DNA from 4 places in the Pseudoalteromonas sp. Bsw20308 genome. Region 2 is predicted to be linked to each of the others. Evidence: predicted binding sites of a transcription regulator. Region 2 holds the regulator's gene; each other region holds the start of a gene.
What was found. The regulator LexA, encoded in region 2, represses DNA repair genes until DNA is damaged. The targets are predictions, from matches to a motif close to TACTGTATNNNNATACAGTA.

Region 1: D172_RS11225 (SulA-like leucine-rich domain-containing protein) is a predicted target of LexA. The motif match lies at 2,324-2,343, and genes of this name have one in related genera.
Region 3: ruvC (crossover junction endodeoxyribonuclease RuvC) is a predicted target of LexA. The motif match lies at 1,964-1,983, and genes of this name have one in related genera.
Region 4: uvrD (DNA helicase II) is a predicted target of LexA. The motif match lies at 1,279-1,298, and genes of this name have one in related genera.

What each region holds. Positions count from the first base shown of each region.
Region 1 is NZ_CP013138.1:2,599,505-2,603,357, forward strand. Features, by position in the region: gene D172_RS11210 (L-serine ammonia-lyase) at 1-144, shown strand, start outside; gene D172_RS11215 (NCS2 family permease) at 203-1,495, opposite strand; gene D172_RS11220 (tetratricopeptide repeat protein) at 1,613-2,077, shown strand; gene D172_RS11225 (SulA-like leucine-rich domain-containing protein) at 2,368-2,802, shown strand; gene D172_RS11230 (YchJ family protein) at 2,840-3,319, shown strand.
Region 2 is NZ_CP013138.1:3,788,019-3,791,871, forward strand. Features, by position in the region: gene coxB (cytochrome c oxidase subunit II) at 1-550, opposite strand, end outside; gene lexA (transcriptional repressor LexA) at 1,019-1,636, opposite strand; gene D172_RS16630 (M12 family metallo-peptidase) at 1,900-3,390, shown strand; gene D172_RS16635 (PaaI family thioesterase) at 3,625-3,853, shown strand, end outside.
Region 3 is NZ_CP013138.1:1,534,313-1,538,165, forward strand. Features, by position in the region: gene D172_RS06625 (ABC transporter permease) at 1-1,902, shown strand, start outside; gene ruvC (crossover junction endodeoxyribonuclease RuvC) at 2,032-2,556, shown strand; gene ruvA (Holliday junction branch migration protein RuvA) at 2,559-3,176, shown strand; gene ruvB (Holliday junction branch migration DNA helicase RuvB) at 3,184-3,853, shown strand, end outside.
Region 4 is NZ_CP013138.1:227,065-230,917, forward strand. Features, by position in the region: gene uvrD (DNA helicase II) at 1-1,214, opposite strand, end outside; gene D172_RS00915 (hypothetical protein) at 1,518-1,742, shown strand; gene D172_RS00920 (YacL family protein) at 1,859-2,227, shown strand; gene dut (dUTP diphosphatase) at 2,280-2,735, shown strand; gene D172_RS00930 (NUDIX hydrolase) at 2,796-3,853, shown strand, end outside.

The DNA.
Region 1 (3,853 bases), 1.2 Mb from region 2:
CGTTTAGCTATTCGTGGCAGTGGCGAGCAAAAGGTATCACTTGATAAAGTGATTAAAACCATGCTTGAAACCGGCAACGATATGAAAACCAAATACAAAGAAACCGCTCGCGGTGGATTGGCTGTTAATATTATTGAATGTTAAAAATAACTAAAAAAGGCCATACAAATTTGTATGGCCTTTTTTATCTAGCTGTATAAATTTAAGACAAAAATGCAAATTTAATAATAAACAGTGCCGTTAAAATCCATACGCTAATTGTGACTTCGTCTTGCTTACCACACAACACTTTTACTACCGTATAAGATATAAAACCAAGTGCTATACCATGAGCAATTGAAAACGTTAATGGCGTCATCAGTAAAACGACTGTAACGGGAATGGCATCGGTCATATCATCCCAATTAACAAACTTCAGATTTTGTAGCATTAAAACTGCAACATATAAAATGGCTCCAGCGGTTGCGTAAGCTGGTACCATTTGCGCAAGTGGTGCAAAAAACATCATAAGTAAAAAGCAAATACCTACCACAACCGCTGTTAAACCAGTACGCCCACCTACAGATACACCTGCAACAGACTCTATATAAGATGTTGTAGTAGAAGTGCCCAACATAGCGCCTGCAATTGTTGCTGTACTGTCAGCACTTAGCGCTCTTCCTAACCGAGGCATATTTCCTTTTTCATCAGCAAGCCCTGCTTTTTGAGTAACTGCAACTAAAGTACCCGAGGTATCAAATAAATCCACAAACAAAAATGCGAAAATAACACTCAACATAGACAATTCAAGTGCAGCACCAAAGTCAAGCTGCATAAAAGTAGGTAAAATAGAAGGAGGCGTAGCAACAATTCCATGGTATTCAACAAGCCCTAAAGCCAGTGCGATACCGGTCACTAATAAAATACTAATTAACACACCACTTTTAAAGTTACGATATAAAAGCGCAGCAATAATAAAAAAGCTGAAAATAGCTAATAATGGGCCAGCTGAAGTTATATCACCTAATTGTACTAACGTTGCAGGGCTGGCAACGATGATCCCCGCATTTTTAAGAGCAATTAAAGCTAAAAATGCGCCAATACCCGTTGCAATGGCCCGCTTTAAAACCAAAGGAATGGCATTAATAATCCACTCACGAACTTTAAACAGGCTTAGAAGTAAAAATATACACCCAGACATAAAAACAGCACCTAATGCCGCCTGCCATGTGTAACCCATCCCTAATACAACACCATATGTAAAAAATGCATTTAACCCCATTCCAGGCGCTAATGCTAAAGGATAATTAGCCCACAACCCCATAATAAAACAACCAATAGCAGCTGCAATACAAGTTGCTACAAAAGCAGCTCCCTGATCCATTCCAGCCTCTGCTAACATGGCAGGGTTAACAAATACAATGTAAACCATTGTGATAAATGTAGTAATACCCGCAATGCATTCACGGCGGACTGATGAGCCATTCTCACTAATTTTAAATAAAGCTTCGAGCATAATAGACTTATGGTTGTAAAAAGTGGCAATATTTTAACATAAAAATCATCTTTTACAGGACATTTTACCTTGCGATATACTAAACTATTGACTTAGTTACATAACGAATGAGTGAGCATGATAAAAACAACACCGACAGGCCAAGATTTAGAGCAGCAGTTAGACAATATACTGTCCTTTGTCACGCAACCTAGCGACACTAACTCAACGCCAACTAACGAAAATAGTCAGCAAAATACACTTAACAAAGCACTGTATTATTTAAAAAACAATCAAAATGCACTTGCTGCGAAGTGGATGCGTTTAGCTGCGATGTCTGGAGAACTTCGAGCACAATTTTACTTAGGACTATTTTTTGTAAAAGGCCAAGGTGTTCCGCAAAGTGTATTTCATGCTGTTGCATGGCTAAGCTTATCAAGTAGTCAAGGTCACGAGCCAGCAACTACTGCATTAACTGACTTGCGTAAACACATTGAAACTAAACGCTTTAAAGATGCCCAATGCTACGCTGCAAGTTTATATGAACAAATTCACCAATTGCAGTTTTCTCACCTAATACCAAATAACGCTAACGAAGAGTAAATTACACATACGAAACTATGCTGTAATTTACACATGAAATCATTATTTAAAGCTGCCATATCAACCTTCAACAGGTGTATACAGTATTCAACACAATAATGCACAGTTGGAAACAACAACATAAAGGTAAATTTAAATCATTAAATATTAATAACTTAAAAAAATGACAATTTAAAAAAAGTCTAAATCTTAAATTATCGTACAAAAAAATAGCAAAAAACACTTGCACACAAACACTGTATAAACTACTGTATGTAAATACTGTATAAAAACCCAGTGAGTGAAGCGATATGTTACAACCAATTACCGTACGAACAGTTAAAAGCTACCAACAAGACAATAAAAGCGATTGTGTTAATTTAATTGAAATTGAAGATGAAATTTCGGCAACATTTGAGCTATTAAAAGTATTACATCAATACAATAGCTTAAATGCTTGGACATTATTAATCGCACCCGATCACGTCCCTAGTAAAGCGCTACTTGATTCGTGCTCTATCGATACGAGTAAATTACTCGTTATTAGACAAAAACACTTAGTGAATCTAGAGTACGTATTAAATTCGGCTTTACACAACGGTAATTTTGCAGCTGTAATTACTTGGACTGATATAGTTAATAACCAGCTATTAACTAGCTTATCTCTGGATATGAGTAAAACAAATACAAAGTTATATTGCTTCACGAAAAACAAACAAACCACAGAGATATTACTAGCTCAATAATCTTGTTAAACTAACATTTTAGCTTTACACCAAAATTATGACCTCACTGAATAAAACATTATGTCTTTGTGGCAGCCAACAAAATTATGTTGACTGCTGCGAACCTTTTCATTTGGCAATACAGCATCCTCAAACACCAGAGCTACTTATGCGCTCTCGTTATAGTGCTTATGCACTCAAAAATGCTAAGTATATTTATCAAACATATACAACAGATAAACAGCCCGAAAACCCCGTTAAAGAAATTAAAGAATTTGCAGATGGTTGCCGCTTTATAAAACTGACAATTATAGACTCAGGGCACGATGATAGTCAGGGTTTTGTAGAATTTAAAGCGCACTACTTTTATGATAATTTATACTGTGAATTGCACGAACAATCAAAATTCATTAAAGAAAAAAATCAGTGGAAATATTCTGACGGCGTTATATTACCTGTTGCAGATATAAAAATTGGCAGGAACGATGATTGCCCATGTGGCAGTACTAAAAAGTATAAAAAGTGCCATAGCCTATAAACCTCAACTTACCCAGGCATCAGGTATTTTGAAACACACTAATTAGTTAAATGATATGTACTCTAGTTTTGTACATATTATTTAACTTAATGTGGCGCATACGCACGAAAAGTTATTTATTTCCAAAAAACTCAGCGTCTCTAAATAAAATTTTTATACCAATCTGCTTATGTATGGGGTCTATCTAACGTTAAGAAAATTACGCTAGAACTAGGCAAAAGTTTTTGTATCTAGTTGTTCTAAATGAAAAATTTTTAACGACGTTATAGTGCAATTTAATTCGTTAAATTGATCAAAGATTTATGCAGGTTGGTATTATAGGGTTATTAGATAATTTATATTGTTCAAATACTTATACCAACTTTTTTAATTAAGTGATCTATTTTTAGATAACAGAATCGTGTCGATAACAAGACAAAAAATCGTTATTTAATTGGTCTATATCAGAAATTTTTAACGCCGTTAGCGTCAGATTTAATCCCTCAAACTGATTAAGCATTATTGCGGATTGGTTAGTTGGTTAGTATTATTCAG
Region 2 (3,853 bases):
CTGAAGTCATTAAAAATCGTACTTTTTGATTTATTGGCAGTACAAGAGGCTTATCAACCTCAAGTAAGTAGTTAGGGTTTTTATCTGCAAGATTCGCGATTTCATCTTGCGGGGTAGATAAAATAGAGTAGAACTCTACATCTTCGCCCATATATTCATAATGCCATTTCCATTGCGAACCCGTAATTTTAATAGTGAGATCAGCTTTACTGGCATCTTCCATTGCAATAAGGGTTTTAGTGGCTGGTACTGCCATAGCAATTAAAATAACAAACGGAATTGCAGTCCAAAGTATTTCTACTTTAGTGCTTTCGTGAAATTGGGCAGGTACAGCCCCTTTAGATTTACGGTGATGAATAAGTGCCCAAAACATAATTGCGAACACTATCACCCCAATCACACAACATATTATAAATATGGTCATGTGCAGCTGATATACATTATTGCTTATATCGGTTACGCCTTTGCGCATATTGTATTGGCTGTTCGCCAAAACTGAGTGCGAAAAAACACATAATATAAGCCACAAGGTAGAGGTCAGTTTACCCATGTGACGGCTCCTTTGATGCTATTGCGAATGCAAAGCGAAGAGGCATACGGCTTAAACGCCAATTCGTTATTTTTATTTTTTTAGCCAATCTTATTTAATATTGATTGGTTTTGCTGCGCCAACAACGAGTTTGTGTATATTGTGTGTTCTCAAAACTAAAAAGCTGTGAGTTATTATTAGCTCAGCACATTAATAATTAGCTAAAAAACGAACAACAAGCAAGTTTTAGTATAAAAAACAATCAGGTGATATTGAGTAATTAATAAAAAATCAGTAATCAACTAATCAACAGGAAGTTCGAAATATGAGCAAAACAAAGGGGTTTAACGCATTCGGAGGAGGAAAATATAAGTGCAAAAAAATTTACAGCTAAAATAATTAGTGGGCTGTTTACGTCCTATTTTTAGTGCTAATGTTAAAACAAAAATGCGTGCTAAAAAGCACGCATTTATAAAAATAAATTAAAAACTACATCCAATCAGCGTTACGAATAACTCCAACGGCTAAACCTTCTATATTAAAAGATTCATTTTCTAGATCAACTTCAATTGGCGAAAAGTCGTCATTCTCAGCATGCAATAATACTTTTCGGCCTGCTTTTTCAAACCGCTTTACGGTAACATCATCATCAACACGAGCAACTACAACTTGTCCATTTTCTGCAACTTGAGTTTTATGCACAGCTAACAAATCACCATCCATAATACCTATATCTTTCATGCTCATACCGTTAACGCGCAATAAAAAATCAGCAGCCGGTTTAAACATTAATGGATCAATTTTACAATGACTCTCAACGTGCTCTTGCGCCAAAATAGGCTCTCCCGCTGCGACTCGCCCGATAAGAGGTAAACCTAACTGTTCAGGCTCTTCTTCCTCAACAAGTTGAATACCTCGGCTTGCACCTGGTTTCATCTTAATAGCACCTTTTTTAGCAAGCGCTTTTAAATGCTCTTCAGCAGCATTGGCACTTTTAAAGCCTAATGTTTGTGCAATTTCAGCACGTGTAGGAGGCATACCAGTGTCTTTAATAAAAACTTTAACTAATTCGAGAATTTGAGCTTGGCGCTTCGTTAATGGTCGCATACAACTGGTTTTCCATACAGTACATTTAACTGTGAGTATATACAGTTAAATAAAAATCGCAAATTTAAATTACATTGATTGCTTGCTGTTAATAAATCACTTTTACACTTATGTAGAAACAACGAATGTTTACATAAAATAAACATTTGTATCTTTATATTTACGATTAAGGGCTAATTTGATGACAGCCACATGTTAATAAATTGAAAACAACTTATTAACATGTACACTTTATGTGTACAAACACTTAAAAGGATTATCAAATGAAAAAATATTCACCATTGTTTATTGGCTTATTGTTTAGCGGCTATGCGTATGCCCAAGTCCCACTTTTCGAAGTGCAGCACTCTAACTTTACGCAAAACATTAATAAAGAAGGTAATGCTCAATCTCAATTTGGGCAACCGCTTTTCGAACTAAGCGCAAAAACCAATGCATTCTTTTTACCTGTTCAGGGAAGTGACATTGAATTTATCAAAAGTACAGCAAGTACATCAGCAACTGGTAACTTAATCTGGGTAGGTAAAAGCTTAGATGGTGACGAAGTAACACTGATAAAATCTACAAAGGGGATTTCTGGTACGATAAAGGTAAATGAACATGTTTATAAATTGCAACCGAATAAACATTCTGGTCATAATTTTATTGAATTAGATCCTGCCAAGCAACCTGCTGAGCATGCACCCGATTATCAACAATCTAATAACACTATTTCAATCAGTGAACAAATTTTAACAGAACAAAGCTTCCAAACAGCTATGGCAACTAACGCGCAAAGCAATATTAGCTTACTCGTTTTATACACCCCAGCCGCAGAACAAAAATCTAGTGATATTAATAGCTTGATTGATCTTGCAATAGTAGAGACTAATCAGGGTTACCAAAACTCAGGTGTCAATGCAGTTGTTAGTTTGGCCCATGTAAGCCGAGTTAATTATACTGAAGCTACAAATTCAGGTACGGATTTAAATCGTTTAGCTGCCAAAAACGATGGTTATATGGATGAAGCGCACACACTACGAGATCAATACGGTGCTGATGTAGTCATATTAATAAACGACGTTAACGGCTACTGTGGCCAAGCCAAAGCAATTGGTGCAAATGCTAACAGCGCATTTGCGATGGTTGATTATGACTGTGCAACCGGCTATTACTCTTTCGGTCATGAAATTGGTCATTTACAAGGTGCTCGTCATAACCCTGAAAACGATCCATCAACATCTCCTTATTCGTTCGGCCATGGTTATCAGCAACCTCAATCACAATGGCGTTCAGTAATGGCTTATAACTGTACAAATAACTGCACAAGAATCAATTACTGGTCAAATCCAAACAAATCATACAGCGGAAGTGTTATGGGAACTCCATCAAAACACGATAACGCTAGAGTCTTAAATTTAACAAACCCAACAATTGCAAATTTTAGATCTGCATCTAGCCCACCGGTAAATAACAATACACTGCAAAATAACCAATCTATCGTTGTTAGTGGTGATCGAAACAGTGAGCAATTGTTTACTTTTACAGTGCCAAGTGAAGCTGAGCAAGTCACATTTTCGACCTCTAATGGCACTGGGGATGTTGACCTACATGTAAAATATAATGCAATTGCAACGAGCAGTAACTACGATTGCCGACCGTATAAAAACGGAAATAATGAAAGCTGTAGCGACACCCGCACTGGTAATTACTCTATTATGATTAAAGGCTACAGTGCTTTTAGTAATGTCGAGTTAATAGCTAGTTACCAATAAAAGATCTGGCTAAGTATAAGCAAGTAACATTATGCTGCTTGCTTATATTTAGCCTAGGGCGATTTCTTCTTTACTGCTCGATTGTATCAATAAACTACGATATCCCTATTATTACTTCTTACTATCCGCCTCACGCTATCTGGCTATAAATTTAGATCCACTTTTTTATTTTCATTATCTTAACTTTATGAAAATATAAGCCATATTTTTACTACTATTTTAAAAGGTAAGCTTATGAGTATTTGGTATCAACCTGTTACTTTAGAGTTTTGCAAACAGCTAGATGAGGGTATAAACGGCCAAGGTACACTAATGAAAACCATGGGAATTGAAATTACCGAAATTGGTGATGATTACCTCGTAGCAACTATGCCTGCCATACCAGCGCATCACAATCCAATGGGCATGTTGCATGGAGGAGCCAATGTAGTGCTTGCCGAAACAGTAGCAAGTTATGCAGCTA
Region 3 (3,853 bases), 1.7 Mb from region 2:
CCGGGTAGTCGTGTTTATTACCGCCAACTTTATGCAGGTAGTGAGGCCGACATAAATAGCTTTTACGAGTGGCTTAAACCACAAATGAAAGAAAACCAACAATGGTATGGCGTTAAAGACCGCCAATCACCCATTTCAAACAGTTTAAACCGCGCAGAGAGCTTTTTATTACTTGCCGGCCTATTAGGTATTATTTTGGCTGCAGTGGCTATAGCTGTTTCAGCAAAACGTTATTGTGAACGCCAATACGACCCAGTAGCGATGATGAAAACGCTCGGCGGTAGCCGCTCAATGATCCGCAAAATATACATGCTTCATTTATTGCTTGTATGTGCAATGGCGGTAAGTATAGGGCTGTTAATTGGTTATGGCTTGCAAGAAATAGCAACAAGTTACTTATCAAAAAGTATGGGCACAGAGCTACCTTTAGGTGGCTTTAAACCTTGGCTGGTGGCTATAAGCACCGGCGTAATTTGTGCCGTTATGTTTTCTATTAAACCGTTATTTGATTTATTTGATATTCCGCCGCTTAGAGTACTGCGCCGTAACTTAGGTGACAAGTTGGCAGTAAGTCGTGTGCATTTAGGTATGAGTGCGCTAACCGTGTTTTTATTAATGTGGTTATTTAGCAACAACATAAAAATAACGCTTATTTTGTTTATATCAACACTTGCGCTAATTGGTGTGCTGTTTTTAGTATCTAAATTAATATTTGGTGGTGGTCGAAAACTAGGATTAAAGCCAGGTAACAGTTGGTCGCTTGCAATTGCGTCTATTCAAAAGCGTGCAAATGTGAACGCGGTACAGTTAATTAGTTTTTCGTTAGCGATTAAATTACTGCTGTTTTTAGTGGTACTTAAAAACGACATGATATCTGATTGGCAGTCGCAACTACCAAACGATGCGCCTAATGCGTTTTTAGTCAATATTACGCAAAATGAGCTTGAGTCAATTAATGAGTATTTAGCACAAAAAGATATTCAGGTATCAGAGTTTTATCCCACTATTCGTGGACGCGTAAATGCGGTAAACGGCGAGTTGGTAGCACGTTCTGTATCACTGCAAGACAACGAGAAAAAAGATGAAGAAGCACGTGCAGGTATTGGCCGCGAGCTAAACCTTACATGGCTTAAAGATGTGCCTGATCAAAATGAAGTAACACAAGGCACGTGGTTTGGTGAAAATGCGATGGCTGAGGCTTCAGTAGAGGAGTCGATGCTTGAGCGTTTAGATGTTGAGATAGGCGATACGCTTACGTTTTTAATTGGTTCGCAGTCGTTCGACGCTAAAATTACCAGTGTGCGCAAAGTTAATTGGGCCACGCTTAAACCTAACTTTTTTATTATTTTAAGCCCAGATGTACTTGCAGATTTTCCGGCAACGTATATTTCGTCGGTACGTATAAACCCAGATCAAAAGCGTGATTTTAGCCAGTTATTGCGTACTTACCCTACTATTACAGCGATTGATATTGATAACTTTGTTAAGCAAATACAAACAACTATTTCGCAAGTATCACTCGCCATTGGCTTTGTACTTGCAATTGTTGTGCTGTGTGGTGCGCTTGTACTTATATCGCAAGTGCAAGCTAGTTTAGGTGAGCGTATGCAAGAAATTGTCATACTCAGAACGCTTGGCGCTAAAAGCCGATTAATTAAAAACGCGACCTTGTATGAGTTTTTATTACTAGGCGGTTTAGCTGGTTTAGTGGCCGCACTTTTTAGCGACATAGCGCTTTTAATTGTGCAGCAACAAATGTTTGATTTAGCAGGTAAGTTACACCCGCATATATGGATTATTGGTCCGGTAGCTGGCGGCGTATTTGTGGCAGGTTTAGGTTATTTAATGATTGCCCGAACACTTAAACAAAACACCCAAGGATTAGTGCGTGCCCTAGGGTAAGCTAAACTAACATGCTCCTTCAAATGCCTACCTAGTTTGTGGGCATTTTTGTTTTTCTTTGTACTGGTAATTTATACAGTGCTCTGGCATTATTAGCGTAATTTAAAAATAATAACAATGGAGCGCTGTTTGGCCATTATTTTAGGGATCGATCCTGGTTCACGTTTGACCGGATATGGTGTTGTTGCCCATCAAGGTTCTAAATTTACATACTTAGGCAGTGGCTGTATTAAGTTAGCCGATCATCCTTTTCCGATTAGGCTTAAAATGATCTACCAAGGCATTACACAGCTTATTGAGCAGTTTTCGCCAGAAACCTTTGCCATTGAAAAAGTATTTATGGCGCACAACCCCGATTCAGCTTTAAAGCTAGGCCAAGCTAGAGGCGCTGCGATTGTTGGCGCTGCAATGGCCGACTTACCCGTATTTGAATACTCAGCTAGGCAAATTAAGCAAGCAGTAGTAGGTAACGGTGGCGCAGATAAAACACAAGTGCAACACATGGTAAAAAATATTTTAAAACTACCCGGTACGCCACAGGCCGATGCAGCTGATGCACTCGCTATTGCGATTTGCCACGCCCACTCAGAACAAAATTTAATTAAACTAGCGGGCAGCGCAAGCAAAACCGTTAGAGGACGTTTAAGGAAATAACTATGATAGGCCGCTTAAATGGTATTTTAGTCGAAAAACAGCCACCAGAAATATTACTCGAAGTAAGTGGTGTAGGTTACGAAGTACAAATGCCAATGACCTGTTTTTACGATTTACCAAAAATTGGTGAAAACGCGATTGTTTACACTCACTTTGTAGTGCGTGAAGATGCTCAACTATTATTTGGTTTTAATAATAAAGTTGAACGTGCTTTGTTTAGAGAGCTATTAAAAGCAAATGGCGTAGGGCCAAAACTTGGCTTAGCTATTTTATCGGGCATGTCGGCAAAGCAATTTGTAAGTTGTGTAAATAACGAAGACTCAACATCGCTTGTTAAATTACCCGGTGTAGGTAAAAAAACAGCCGAGCGTTTAGTACTCGAAATGAAAGACAGACTAAAAGATTGGGGTAATGATTTATTTACGCCATTTAGCGACAGCGCAGTAATAGAGCCTATGAGCGATGCGACAATTGCTAATAATGCAGCGGATGATGCCGTATCGGCACTGCTTGCATTAGGTTATAAATTGCCACAAGCTCAAAAAGCCGTAAAATCGATAAGTAAACCCGATATGTCTACTGAGGTTCTTATTAGAGAATCTTTAAAATCTATGTTGTGAGTAACCCATGATTGAAGCGGATCGCTTAATTGATGCGACTGAAAAAACAAATGAAGACTCTATAGATCGTGCAATAAGGCCTAAGCTTTTAGCCGATTACAGAGGCCAGCCTCATGTTAAGCAGCAAATGGAAATTTTTATTGAAGCTGCCCGAACCCGTGGTGAAGCGCTCGATCATTTATTAATATTTGGCCCACCTGGGCTTGGTAAAACCACGCTTGCAAATATTGTCGCTAACGAATTACACGTAAGTATTAAAACAACATCAGGCCCTGTACTTGAAAAAGCAGGCGATTTAGCTGCGTTACTGACTAATTTAGAAGAGGGCGACGTACTGTTTATCGATGAAATACACAGGCTAAGCCCGCAAGTTGAAGAAATACTCTACCCCGCAATGGAAGACTACCAGCTTGATATAATGATTGGTGAGGGCCCAGCTGCGCGTTCTATTAAATTAGACTTACCTGCATTTACACTCATTGGTGCAACCACACGAGCAGGCTCGCTTACATCGCCACTGCGTGACCGTTTTGGGATTGTGCAGCGATTAGAGTTTTATTCTGTAGAGGATTTATCGCACATAGTAGGGCGCTCAGCACATTACCTTGATTTAGAAATGTGTGATGATGGCGCTACCGAAATTGCTCAGCGCTCGCGCGGCACACCACGTATTGCAA
Region 4 (3,853 bases), 360 kb from region 2:
AATGCGGCATCGTCTTGACGATTACCCACTAGACGTAAGTACGACAACGCATCTTTAATTTCTTGTCGTTCGAAGAATCGCATACCACCATAAATACGGTATTTTAAGCCTTCTTGTAGCATGGCCTCCTCAAGTACACGAGATTGCGCGTTACTACGGTATAAAATTGCGGCATCTTGCAAGGCATTTCCTGCATTTAACCAGCTTCGTAGCTTGCTACTCACAAAGCGTGCTTCGTCTAACTCATTAAATGCTGCATAAATAGAGATTGGCTCGCCATCGTTACCGTCGGTCCACAAGCTTTTACCCATACGTTCTGAGTTATTTTGAATTAATGCGTTGGACGCTTTCAAAATAGTTGCTGTTGAACGGTAGTTTTGTTCAAGACGAATGGTTTCTGCGCTAAAGTCAGTTAAAAATCGTTTAATATTTTCTATTTTAGCACCGCGCCAACCGTAAATACTTTGGTCATCGTCGCCTACAATCATGATACTGCTTGTATCGCCTGCAAGTAACTTTAACCAAGCATATTGAATGGTATTTGTATCTTGGAACTCGTCTACGAGCATATGTGCAAAGCGTTGCTGGTAATGACGTAGTAACGTAGGGTTATTTTTTAACACTTCGTAGCTGCGTAGTAATATTTCGGCAAAATCAACTAAACCAGCTCTATCACAGGCTTCTTGATAGGCGGCGTAAACACGCAGCATCATTTGCTCGTTAATATCGTATGCTTGAATATCTTTAGGGCGAAGTGCTTCATCTTTTTTAGCGCTTATGTACCAGCCAAATTGTTTAGCAGGCCATTTTTTATCATCGATATTCATCGATTTTAATAAGCGCTTGATCATCCGAAGTTGATCGTCAGAGTCTAAAATTTGAAAGGCTTCAGGTAAGTTAGCTTCACGGTGATGAGCACGTAAAATACGATGCGACAAACCATGGAACGTACCAATCCACATACCACCTACAGGGGCTTTTAGTGTTTCTTCAACGCGGCTGCGCATTTCTTTAGCCGCTTTATTAGTAAAGGTTACGGCAAAAATACTGTAAGCAGATGCTTGCTCAACTTGCATAAGCCACGCAATACGATGAACTAACACTCGTGTTTTACCAGACCCAGCACCTGCTAATACCAGCATGTTTTGTAGTGGGGCTGCAACGGCATCGCGTTGTTTGTCATTTAAGCCATCGAGTAATTGTGAAACGTCCATCGTTACGCCTTTTTAATCAATATTGTGGGCAGTATAACAGGTGTTTTTGTTAGGCTAAATAAAATACTGTTTTTATAAACAGCTATTTATAAAATAGCCTTAAAAACGAGTAACTTGCTATTTTTTTAAACAAACAAAAAAGTGTAAACGCACAATAAAAATTGCTAATTTGACCTAAAGTTAGCAATTTTTACTAACTCTCTAAATCTAGACTAATTTAACTATTTGATTTGTAAGCTTTAATAAATTGGCATAGAGTGTGTAAGTAAATAATTATAAAATCAAATAAATACAGAGGTTAGTATGGCAGATCAAGGTTCTGGCGGTAACGTAATCGCAGCATTATGTAATATATTTTTTCCTGGTTTAGGGCAGTTAGTGCAAGGGCGTATTTTAGCGGCTATATTTTTTGCACTCGCTATTATAATAAGTTACGCACTAATTTATGTGCTTGTAGGTTTTGTACTTGTGCCTATTATTTACTTATGGTCGATTATTGACGCAGCGCGTTATAGATCGCGAAGTTAACGGCTTTAAAGTTGAGTAAAATAGCGCCCTTGTGGCGCTATTTTACTTTATATGTCCTGTGGTTTGCGGGCGTTTACGTATATAATTACGCAATTAAAGATTTACAGGCAAACCCTATGGAATATCAATTTATTCGCGACCCTATTAGTGGGCTACGTATTAAAATAAGTAGTGAACACACTATTATTGGTCGCTGGCTAAACGAAGAAATAGGCAAAGACAAAGTAGCTATGGTGCAAGCGCTTATTGCATCGGTGAGTTCAAGCTATGAGCCGCTAACGCTAAAAGGCCAAGAAATAGATTTAATATTAACCAAAGACGAAGCACTATTTGAAGCCCATGCGCTTCATCAAGACAGTGAAGACCTAATAGCGTATCAAGATGACGATTTAGCGCTTGAAGAAAATGGTTTAAGTAGTGGTTGTGGCTTTGAAGACTTTGTTGACCTGATCAACTCATGGCATGAGTTTTCGGCTGGTCGTTAAGTTATATTATCTGTATTATTTTTATAAATTTATTTAGAGTAGAAAGTTTAAAATGAAAAAAGTTGAATTAAAAATTGTCAATCCTAAAGTTGGTACTGAAATTCCTATGCCTGAGTATGCTACAGATGGCTCTGCTGCTATAGATCTTAGGGCCTGTATTGATGATATATTACAAGTTTTACCGGGTGAGACGAAATTAATTCCTACTGGTATTGCTTTAAATATGCAGGATACTGGAATGGCTGCTACTATTTTGCCTCGCTCAGGTTTAGGTCATAAACATGGGATTGTATTGGGTAATTTAGTCGGATTAATTGACTCAGATTACCAAGGCGAGTTATTCATTTCAGTATGGAATAGAGGTAATGATGAATTCTCAATAAACTCTGGTGATAGAATTGCTCAATTGATGTTTATACCAGTACTTAAAGCTGATTTTGTACTTGTCGATGAGTTTGAAGCAACAGATCGTGGAACTGGTGGCTTTGGTCATACTGGCGTGAAGTAAACTTCTTAGGTGGCGTGTATATTCACGCCACATAGCAACTTAGTTAAAAGGATTTACTAAATGATTCGACATATTATTGCCGTAATTTCAGCACTCTTAATTTTATTAATACTTTATATTCTCAATAAAAATATTGCTATTGGAGCTTTAGGAGGTATTGCAAGTCTTATAATTGTTGAAGTTTATTTTTTTATGGGAAAAAATGATCTCGATCTTACATTCCTTGGCCTGAAAAGATTATTTTATGTATTTAAAAAAAGAAAAATAATAAAAGAATCTATTAATTATGACTCATTGGCTGATTATGCCTTCTGGTTAAAAGAGGAGTTTGTTTTTCCTCTATCTTCCTTTAATAAAAAAATAGATAAAATTGTAATTCAAAAGCTTTCAAGTTTTGAAGCTGCCATATTTATTCTACTTATTAATGATAACCACAATTGTATAGATTGCAGCTACCTTACTTCAGAGGATTTTAAGGAACTTTTTACTAAAGCTCTAAAAGAGCCCTTTTATAAAAGGTTAATTCTCAAAGAATCTCTGTCGAAAATTATTAAGCCAGCTGATTTAGAAAAACTCCTTATCAAGTTTGAAGAGCAATTAACTGTAGATTGCGATTTAAGTAATGAAAATATTGATAATGATCTTTTTAAAGGAAAAGTTAAAGAGTTGTGCGCCGTGGGTGGAGAAATGAAAATATCAATCTTCTCAACCACCTCTCAACTATCCCACGATATATTAAAAGATTTAAAAGCTTATCAAACAAGTTCCACTAAAGTTGATATAGATTTCTATCTTTGCAGTCCAAATGTTAAAACAGACTCAGCAATTTTAGAATTAATGAAAGAGTACGAAGTCCCCGTTGGTGCTTTACCATTTCAATTTGTAAAGCTTAGTAATAAAAAAGCACATGTAGAAATGGATATTACCCGTCGTGTATTTAGAGTGTTGCGTTCTTTTCAAGATATTAAGGATAATCAAGAGAGTTACTGTAAAACGTCGGTTTATTTATATAAAAAAAGTTACCCCGGGTGCAAAATTCGCCTAATAGAAAATAAGTTTGTTGAATTACAACCTGGTCCATTAAAGTTTGCTAATAATTTATATCGATTTCGTATCGC